2 regions of the Paenibacillus sp. 22594 genome follow, and region 2 is predicted to be linked to the other one. Evidence: predicted binding sites of a transcription regulator. Region 2 holds the regulator's gene; the other holds the start of a gene.

Evidence for each region. The regulator LexA, encoded in region 2, represses DNA repair genes until DNA is damaged. The targets are predictions, from matches to a motif close to CGAACATATGTTCG.
Region 1: the regulator LexA is predicted to act here: its motif matches at 3,720-3,733, upstream of recA (recombinase RecA).

Annotation. Positions count from the first base shown of each region.
Region 1 covers NZ_JBQENA010000001.1:609,997-615,343, reverse strand. The annotation lists gene ACTJKB_RS02610 (RodZ domain-containing protein) at 1-499, shown strand, start outside; gene ACTJKB_RS02605 (hypothetical protein) at 583-747, shown strand; gene ACTJKB_RS02600 (YajQ family cyclic di-GMP-binding protein) at 930-1,421, shown strand; gene pgsA (CDP-diacylglycerol--glycerol-3-phosphate 3-phosphatidyltransferase) at 1,574-2,161, shown strand; gene ACTJKB_RS02590 (competence/damage-inducible protein A) at 2,215-3,504, shown strand; gene recA (recombinase RecA) at 3,803-4,867, shown strand; gene ACTJKB_RS02580 (regulatory protein RecX) at 4,993-5,347, shown strand, end outside.
Region 2 covers NZ_JBQENA010000001.1:454,775-460,121, reverse strand. The annotation lists gene ACTJKB_RS01965 (hypothetical protein) at 1-5, shown strand, start outside; gene ACTJKB_RS01960 (hypothetical protein) at 123-341, opposite strand; gene ACTJKB_RS01955 (hypothetical protein) at 754-981, shown strand; gene ACTJKB_RS01950 (hypothetical protein) at 1,051-1,236, shown strand; gene ACTJKB_RS01945 (hypothetical protein) at 1,364-1,582, shown strand; gene ACTJKB_RS01940 (hypothetical protein) at 1,698-2,240, shown strand; gene ACTJKB_RS01935 (hypothetical protein) at 2,338-2,715, opposite strand; gene ACTJKB_RS01930 (L,D-transpeptidase) at 2,867-3,205, opposite strand; gene lexA (transcriptional repressor LexA) at 3,443-4,069, opposite strand; gene ACTJKB_RS01920 (LysM peptidoglycan-binding domain-containing protein) at 4,308-4,721, shown strand; gene ACTJKB_RS01915 (DUF896 domain-containing protein) at 4,832-5,005, shown strand; gene ACTJKB_RS01910 (hypothetical protein) at 5,090-5,347, shown strand, end outside.

The DNA of each region.
Region 1 (5,347 bases), 160 kb from region 2:
AACTGATACCGGTACAGCGACTCCAGAGGCTACAATGGCTCCTTCGGCTACTCCGCTTCCATCGCCATCCTCTCAGGAGGTTACGGTCACACAGGACAGAAAATCCGGCAAAACAACGGTGTATAAGGTTTCTGCCCCTGCCGGAAGTGCGGTTCAGGTACAGATCGCAGCGACCGGGGTGAGCTGGCTTGAAGTATACAAGGGCGAGAATTCCAAAGGAGAAAAGCTGAGCTTCGGCAATACTGCTGCTGGCGACAATATGAGCTTCACCCTTGACAGTGAAGGGATATATATCAAATCCGGCTACTCTCCTGCAACAGAAATCACAGTTAACGGACAGGTAATTACGGATGGCAAAACTTCATCCCGGCTTCTTCTGGAGCTGGATGATGGTTCGGCTGCAGGCACTACCGAAGCACCGGATACGGGTACTACGAACACCGGTTCTACGGAAAGCCCGGCTACTACTGCTAATCAAGAGGGTACGACTACGGAATAAAACGGTCTGGGTATAGACTTTGGCTTTTTGGAGAACCTAAGACTGATTTACAGTTCTTACGCCAAAGTGAGGTGTATTCTCTCATGACCGTTAGCTGGATCGTAACAGGGCTGGGCGTTATCGTCAGTCTCCTCGGATACTATCTGACACCGAGTGCCTGGGGTTATGGAATTCTGGGCTTTGGGCTGGCACATGTTCTGCTGGGGATTCTGGATATGTTCCGGGCTCCCTCACGCAGCAGACAGTAGCCCGCAAGCATCGTCTCCCGAACCCTTAGATGCGGGGGAGTATTTTCTGTTTATACAAGAATGGCTCCACTACGTGGGGCTGTTTTGTATGTCGGGTCCTTTCAGGCTTCCCATAATTAGACTTAAGAGTTCCTTTCTCATATAATAGGAAAAGAATATTTGTAAACAAAGGAAGTGGATTTATGAGTTCGGAAAGTTCATTTGATATCGTATCCAAGATGGATATGCAGGAGTTGACCAATGCCGTTCATCAGACGGAGAAGGAGATTGATAACCGCTTTGACTTCAAAAACAGCAAAAGCAGTCTAAAGCTGGAAAAGGATGCGCTTATCATCGCTTCAGAGGATGAATACAAGCTGAATGCCGTCATTGATATTTTACAGTCGAAGATGGTCAAACGCGGAATTACACTCAAGAATCTGGATTTCGGCAAAATTGAGCCCGCCTCGCTGGGAACTGTACGGCAGCGTCTGGGACTCAAACAGGGAATTGATCAGGAGAACGCCAAAAAAATCAACATTCTGATCCGTGATTCCAAATTGAAGGTGAAAAGCCAGATTCAAGGGGACCAAATCCGCGTAACCGGCAAAAGCCGTGATGATCTGCAGCAGATTATCCAGCTTCTGCGCAAAGCAGATTTACCGCTGGATCTGCAGTTCAACAACTTAAAGTAAGATTTCGTACCCCGCACTGCTTGCGCTTATCTCGCCTGCGGGGTGCTTTGTGTTTTTTTTGACACCTACATAGGGCTATAATATACTTGCCTAAGCAGTTTTTAAGAAAATAGTGGATTATCGGATTCGTATGGATCAAGGGAGGAACTTCTGTGAATTTGCCTAACCGCATTACGCTTGCCCGTATTTGCCTCATCCCGATTATGATGTTTTTTTTGCTGGTGAATTTCAGCTTTTATCCGGAACCGATTCATTGGGGCTCGTTCCAGCTCTCCATTAATCATCTGATCGCGGCAGTGATTTTTCTGCTTGCAGCCAGTACGGATGGCATAGACGGCTACATTGCCCGGAAATACAACATGGTCACCAATCTGGGCAAGCTGCTCGATCCTCTTGCGGACAAGCTGCTGGTCTCGGCTGTACTGATTTCTCTGGTAGAACTGGGCAGATGTGACTCTTGGATTGCTATCGTCATTATCAGCCGTGAGTTCGCTGTAACGGGACTGCGTCAGGTAGCACTGCTCGAAGGTAAAGTGGTTGCTGCCAGCAAATGGGGCAAGATTAAAACTGTGATTCAGATTGTCGCCATTTCACTTCTGCTGCTTAACAATTTTCCGTTTCAATTTGTCAGCATTCCTGTAGATGATATTGCGATCTGGGCGGCTGCACTTGTTACCATCTATTCAGGTATTGACTATTTCGTGAAGAACAAAGATTTACTGCAGCTCCACAACGCTTAATTGAACAGCTCAGAGTCATTCAATATTTTACATCCAGGAGGAGAAAGCCAGCGATGAAAGCGGAAATTATTGCCGTCGGCACAGAACTTTTGCTCGGACAGATTGTAAACAGCAATGCGCAGTTTCTTTCAATAGAGCTGGCGGCACTCGGAATTGATGTTTATTTTCAGACCGTTGTTGGAGACAACAGCAGCCGTTTGCAGCAAGCCATCGAAATTGCCCGCAGTCGTGCGGATGTTATTCTGTTCACCGGCGGGATTGGTCCGACCGAAGATGATCTTACCAAAGACGCGTTAGCAGCATCCGTAGGCCGCAGTCTGCATATAGACCAGCTTGCCATGGACCATGTTCAGCGATTTTTCGATGAACGTAAAATCGTTATGACCGAAAACAACCAGAAACAGGCACTGATTATCGATGGAACAACGCCACTCCCGAATGAAACGGGGCTGGCTGTCGGGCTTGCTTTTTCTGATGGTGGAAAGTTTTACATTGTGCTTCCAGGACCTCCGCGCGAGATGAAGCCTATGTTCACAGACCAGGCCAAGCCTTGGCTGCAGCAGCATGTCCTGACGGATGAAATGCCGATATACTCCAAAATGCTGAAGTTTGCCGGTATCGGGGAATCGCTCCTTGAGGATAAACTGATTGATCTAATCCGGGGCCAGAGCGATCCGACCATTGCTCCATATGCCAAGGAGGGTGAAGTAACGGTGCGCATCTCCACCAAAGCCCCTTCGGAACGGGAAGCTATGAAGAAGCTGGAGGGACTTGAAAAGACCATTCAGGAGATTCTGCCGGAGCACATGTATGCCAATATTGATGTGCCGCTCGAGCAGCTGATTGTGGATTGGATGGCAGATGCCGGCCTGACTTTGAGTGCAGCGGAGAGCTGTACAGGCGGCCTTCTAATGGAGAGCATTACTAATATTCCGGGCAGCGCTTCTATGTTCCTCGGAGGGATCGTATGCTATTCCAATGATATGAAGAAGAAGCTGCTGAACGTGCCTGCAGCCCTGCTGGAAGGTCCTGAAGCCCCGGGAGCTGTCAGCCGGGAGGTGGCTGAGGTGCTTGCGGATCAGGTGAGAATGACCGCCGACAGTGACTTTGGATTGTCGGTTACCGGTGTAGCAGGTCCGGGATATTCCGAGCGCAAGCCGGTAGGGTTAGTATTTATCGGACTGGCTGAACGCGGCCGGCCTACGGAAGTCTATGAACTTAATCTTAAAGGCACTCGCGAAAATATCCGTCTGCGAACCGTCAAGGCGCTTTTATACCGTCTCTGGCGCAGGCTGGAGGAGCGTAAGGTAGCTACACCGCTTGAAGGGTCAGCCTTGCAATAACCTTCCTGTCCGGTATATAATTTGTTCATACGGAAGAACCGTGGCACTGAGATATCCTTGCTGCGGTTTTTTGTTTTATTCTTATGTAATGAACTGCAGCCTGTCCCTGTAAGAAGGTACTGTCCGACATCCGGTGAATGAATAATCTGGCCCAGCGCCAGATCCGGAAGGAGGCTTACAATAAAAGGGAGTAAACCTCCTTGGGACAAAAAAAACGAATGTATGTTCGAAAAAAAGCTTGGCAAGACCTCCAAAACACGTTATTATAATACTATAAACAGTGAAGGAAGTGGTCTGATTGTCAGATCGTCGTGCGGCGCTTGATATGGCGCTTCGTCAAATAGAAAAACAATTCGGTAAAGGTTCGATCATGAAATTGGGAGAATCCACTCACATGAAAGTGGAAGTCGTACCTAGCGGATCTTTGGCACTTGATATTGCATTAGGTATAGGCGGACTTCCTAAGGGACGTATTATTGAAGTATATGGACCGGAGTCTTCCGGTAAGACAACTGTTGCCCTGCACGCTATTGCAGAAGTGCAGAAGGCAGGCGGACAAGCTGCATTTATCGATGCCGAGCATGCGCTTGATCCTAAATACGCCAAAGCGCTTGGTGTAAATATCGATGAACTGCTGTTATCCCAGCCTGATACTGGTGAGCAAGCCCTTGAAATCGCTGAAGCACTTGTGCGCAGTGGCGCAGTTGATATCATCGTAGTAGACTCGGTGGCAGCACTGGTTCCAAAAGCGGAAATTGAAGGCGACATGGGGGATTCCCATGTAGGCTTGCAAGCACGTCTGATGTCCCAGGCTTTGCGGAAACTGTCGGGGGCAATCAACAAATCCAATACCATTGCTATCTTCATCAACCAGCTTCGTGAGAAGATCGGCGTGATGTTTGGTAACCCGGAAACGACACCTGGCGGCCGGGCACTGAAATTCTACTCTTCCGTACGCCTGGATGTGCGCCGCGTAGAGAGCATCAAAATGGGCAATGATGTTGTGGGTAACCGTACCAAGATTAAAGTCGTGAAGAACAAGGTGGCTCCTCCATTCAAACAGGCGGATGTGGATATTATGTACGGTGAAGGCATTTCCCGTGAAGGTAGCCTTGTAGATATCGGAACAGAGATGGATATCGTGAACAAGAGCGGTGCTTGGTATTCCTATGAAGGTGAACGTCTTGGACAAGGCCGTGAGAATTCCAAGCAGTTCCTTAAGGAGCATCAGGATATTGCCTTGCTAATTGAGAATAAGATTCGTGAAGCGAGCAATTTGTCAACGCTTGTGGCTGCGCCAAGTGAAACTGAGGTAGCTGCCGAGCAAGAGGAAGAAGAAAAACTCCTGCTTGAAATCGAATAACTTGATATTCAATCATTTGTAATTGAATACTAGGTAAGAGTTCAGGCGCCCTGTGAATAATCATAGCAGGGCGCTTTTTCGCAAATGAATAAGACTTACATCAGCAATGAGGTGATAGGGCAGCCATGGTTATCCAATTAAATCCTGAACCTGAAGAGCAGGACGAGCAAATCTTAGCTGATTTTCCTGAGGATGAGCTACTCGAAATTACACGTGTGGAGCGTCAGAAGAAGTCAGACCACCGTTATATTATACATTTTGGCGCATATCAGCTGGCCGTTCATGAAGATGTCATGATTAAATACCGGATGATTACGGGAAATTCCTTCCTGAAGGCCGATCTGGAGGAAATCGTTGTAGCTGATGAGCGGCAGCGGGCTTATGTGGAGGGTTTGCGCTATTTGGAGCGCAAACCGCGAACGTCCCAGGAAATGGCCCGCCGTTTACGGGAGAAGGAAATAGGGGAGACTATTATTGCTG
Region 2 (5,347 bases):
TATAGGTTTTGGGGAGTTGCTCCGTTCTATATTGCGGATAACTAAATAGAGAACTAATGTTCGTAAATTGATATCGCTAAATAAACCAAAAGCCCCGTTTTCCGGGGCCCTTAAGTTCTGAGTTAAGAATTTGCATATTTTGTTATTTCATCAGGAATCTCAGTTTCGCCTAGAATTGATTCAACTGCTTTCCAAGCTTCTGCGAACTGTTTACCGGTATAATGGGTGCGGCTGCTGGCCGGGTTTGAGAGTGACATGTCAAAAACGATATACTCGCCTTCCTCCTCGATCACCCTAAAGCTGACGGCACGGTCTTTTTTTTGTATCCGTACTTCTTCCAATGTGCATCCTCCTCATTTCCAATCTGGGAACAAACTACCTTAGTCTTATCAAATCATGGACAGAAAGGCAAGCTAAGTCATGAAAATGACACGCATATCAGCGGTAACACATCATTTTGAACGAATGCCAAAAAAGAAGGGGAATGGTTTTTGATAAAATTAGCCTGCTTAACCGTTTACATATTGTTCCATGCGGCTGTATACTACCAATAGAATGAAATATGACCCACATGCATATTTTTTGTGGTTCAGCTCTGATTATTGGGAAGATAATCGTGGTATTATGTAGGTGACTATTAGTATTGTATTGTAATACTTGTCTTAACGGTTTTGCTGCTTGGGATTCGTACATAATTGCTTAAAAATGTGTAATTTATGAGCAGTGGGAAACAGGAGATAAGGAGGAGCTGTTTTGAAATCAACATATAAGGTTCTGACGAGCGATGCCGACTTGTTCGCGGCAGCTCTCGCACAAGTGAAGGTATACGTTGTTCAATTGATTGATGGCAAACCGCACGTCATAGCAGATTATGCCGGACCTGTGCAGAGATGGACGCCTGAAGATGTACTTGTAGCAGGAATGTGTTACAGCCGGGAAGGGTTTGAATTCAGAGTCCGTGTGCCTAAGAAGCAAGAGTAACGGACAAGTTCTTACGTTAAAGGTAAACCACTCCTGATGTCGAATTAATAGAATAGGAGGTGGTTCATTGTGAGTGCAGTTCACTATGAGCTTCAATATGTGAATGGACAAATTGAAGAACTGGAATCCACATTCAAGACGGCGGAGGAAGCACGGGCACATCTGAAATCTAGCGGACTTACAGAATGGATTATGGCGGGCGGCAAACACATTAATCCGGCGAATGTGATCTCTATTAAGGTCAAGGAAGCTTAACCTGAGTCTGTGAGCTGCTGAAAAGCGGCTCTTTTGTTTTAATAAGCTGTTATTGTTGCCGGATAACACATACCAATACGGCTGTTATTGCATCTCTTATACTATAAAACGTAAAAGAGGTGTAATGATGACAGAACGCGAACGTGCGAGAATCCGCAGAGCCATCAGTTTGCTGCGGACACAAAGAGCTATTTTGCTGGAAAGACTGGAAGAAATCAATGAAAACTTGCGCCGGGTGCCAAACCCGAGCCGTGCCAGACGTGAGCTGCTGGCTGCGAGGGCTTCCATACGGGAAGCATTACGCTTAAACGCTGCGGCTATCCGATTGCTTAGAAGTGTGCTGTAAGGTTTAATGGTTGGAGCAGAAACTTTAAAAGAAGTCTTGTAATCCAAGGCATCCCCCGGGATGCCTTTTCATAGGTGTGAATCCGAATATCTTACATAAGTGAAAGGTGATAAAGATGAAAGAAGATTTACGGCAGCGTATTGGATTACAGAAGCAGCAGGAAACTAGCGGAGTGGAAATTACTTCTGGTCTGAATGAGATTTTAGAAGATATTACAGTGCTGAATATTTCTAGGGAAGATGTGGAGAAGGGAAGACTGGAGAATTATTTACGGGAATTCAAGAAGTATGAGAAAAAGAAAATGCGCGGGAAGGTAACGCTCATATTTAACGGGTATGAGCAGGATCGCAGGGAGATTTATCAGATCCGTGAGATTACGAATTGGGTGGATCGTCTGCTGAAGAATGTTCCTTACTTGTTCTACTTTTTAAGCAGGGAAAATTATAGTATGCGCATTGTCTTTTTTTGCTTATCTGAAGTGGTAGGGCGCTCTGGGGTAGAAGTGTCGATCACCAAGGAACAGGGCCGAAGATTGATCGAGAAAGTTACCAAAAGTGCAGTAGTCTACGCCAGGAAGCTGAAGGAGCCGGAAGTGGTGCAGCTTGTACTGGCTGAAGGCATTCTGGATGAGCTTGGATATGAGCAGACTGAGCAATAAGAGCAATGTGCTCCCGGGTCGTGAATGGTATAAGCCTGAGATTCACCGGGAGACACATTAGTCGCCTATTGCTTCAATATGTAGTCATAAACAGGTTTTACATGAAGTTGAAGGACGTTATTTGCTCGGAGTAGACAATTAGCTGTTTATATTCAATTTCAGTTCCAAAGCTGGCGAAAGGCCGTACAATCACATTATCCAAGACTACAAAATTGTAATTGAATGTCTTTTCAGGATGCTCAGCACCCAAGTAGGAAATGTATTCATCAACGATGACATCGTCCATCAATGATTTGAGGTTAAATACATCCTCATTACTGCTGGTGTTCGAAGCTACATTGCCTTGAATGCTGCCGAAGGCTGTAAGGATATTGACTCTGCGTTCCCCATGATTATTGTTCAGTAAAAGATTGGAGAGCTTACCTAATGCATCGACCTTGAAGTCGACATGGGTTCTTATTTTGGATTGATTCAAACCAGACACTTCCTTTCAAGATTTAATTTACCAATATACAGGTTTCGACATATTACTTCACTTTTCCTGTTTGTATGCGAAATAAATGTTTGAACATGAAGGACACCTTGTGAGACGTTGATAAATGTCTCACAAGGTGTCCTTTGTGCTGTTATTCTCGAATGGTTACACGGGTTCCGATGGGAACAGTTGCTGCGAGGGCTAACACATCTTCATTGTACATACGAATACAGCCATGGGATACCTTTTTGCCGATGGAGGAAGGGTCATTGGTTCCGTGAATCCCGTAATGGGGCTTGGACAGGCCCATCCAAAAAACGCCGAAAGGGCCACCGGGGTTTTTCTGTTTGTTGATAATGGTATATTCTCCAACTGGAGAGACGGACAGCATCTTGCCTATGCCGACAGGAAAACCTCTAATTACAGTGTCATTGTCCAGCAGATACAGCATCCGCTGTGACAGATCGGTAATGATTCGATAATTGGGCATTTTGATCAACACTCCTTTTATGATCAGAATATGAGTGGAGTGTAGAGAGAGTTCTGGAAAATTAGATAGAAAATCACAAGCGAACAAATGTTCCTTTTCGGTTAATCAGGCACAGGGGACAAGATAGGGCAACAAAGAGTACTAAATAGTGTGAAGAAAATAATTGGTAGATTGGAGGGAAAAGGAAAAAACAGTTCCGCTATTAAGCGGAACTGTTTTAAATGAGACGGGGACTTACTAATGAATATCACGGAATAGGCCGATAACTCTGCCCAGAATCGTAACTCGATTCAAACGTAGAGGCTCATAAGCGGGATTCTCCGGCTGCAGACGGATATGATCACGTTCTTTGTAGAAGGTCTTAACTGTTGCTTCATCTTCTTCAGTCATGGCAACGACGATATCGCCATTATCTGCTGTCTGCTGCTGGCGGACGATTACATAGTCACCATTCATAATGCCAGCGTCGACCATACTGTCACCAAGAACAGAAAGCATGAACACTTTGTTATCACCTACATAATGGGTAGGCAGTGGAAAGTAATCCTCAATATTCTCTGTTGCTGTAATCGGCACCCCGGCGGTAACCTTTCCAACGACTGGAATGCGTGTTACCGTCTGAACAAATTGATGAACATTCTCGGAATCCTCTTGTCCCAGCAGTTCTATTGCACGCGGTTTCGTTGGATCACGACGGATAAGCCCTTTCTTCTCCAACCGGTCCAGGTGACCGTGTACCGTGGAGCTGGAAGCCAGTCCTACAGCTTCACCGATTTCCCGGACAGAAGGCGGATAACCCTTGCTGCGGACTTCGTTACGAATAAATTCCAGGATCGCCAGTTGACGACTCGAAATCTTTGACATCGGAATCAACCCCATATACTATGTTTGGGAAAATTATAACATAGAACTTCCGTTCGTACAAACATAAGTTCTAAAACGATTGGGAATGGCAGCTGGAGAATGGTAAAACGGATTTGATATAAACAGAAAAGGGGTTCGGAGAATAAGGGAACAATTGTTCGAAAAAGGTATTGAACAAAACACATGTTCGTGTTATATTAATTCGAAAGTAAGAACAAGTGTTTGGAGGCCGGTTAATATGTTAAAATACAGCACATACCGCAGTATTTACGACGAGGTTCATGAGGACCATACAGCGAGAGCCCGTTCTGCATACAATGATAGACTAGATATGAAGAATCTTCTTTTCTCATTAGCGGCAGCATGCCGCAGATTGCTCCGTCAGGATACAATTGTAAAGCTGGCCTTGATTTTTCTATTAGTGATTTCCGGATTTACTGTGGTAGGCAATGTTTTTGCGGGATCGGTGTTGTCATCCAAACAGGAGAAGAGGGTTGTTGTTGAACGCGGGGATACACTTTGGAGCATAGCACTTAAGAATAAACCGGCTCATATGAAAACGGCTGTATATATAGAAGGAATCAAACGGACGAGCGGTCTTGAGAACAGCAACATCAAAGCCGGCGATGTGCTAAGTTTACCTGTATATTAATACTGATGGAGTGCCTATAGATGGATACCAGGAGCTTTCAGGGAGCAGACCTTGACAAGCTCTTTTTCTCATGGCAAAGTTAGAATGAATTTATAGGGGAGGGGAACATATTGAACATTGACGAATTGGTCGCCCGCATCAATGAATTAGCGCGCAAACAGAAGAGTGACGGCCTGAATGAAGAGGAGCTTAAGGAAAGAGCCAAGCTTCGCGAGATCTACCTGGGCAATATCCGCAGTAACTTCCGTGCTCAGCTTAATACTATTGAAATTGTGGACAAATAAGCGCATGAACAAGGCAACAAGGCAGGAGTTAATGATGCTCTGTTCCTTTTCATAGATATTATAGGATGACTAGGGGGAACTGACATGGCCCGTTCTTGGGAAAGAATGGTTCAACGCAACACACAGCAAATCAACAAGCAACGCAAGAAGCAAGGGAAAGATTCCATCTATGCATCAACCACTTCTGCAGCTGCAAAGAGCAGCGATATTTTTAAAGGCCGCAATATTGTTTTTCCCGTAGTATTATTGATGCTTGGCATCATGTTCTGGGTAGTTGGCTCTATAGATGAAGCTAAGGGCAGCGGTATTCTTGCCAACTGGCTGGGAGTTGTATTGTATTTC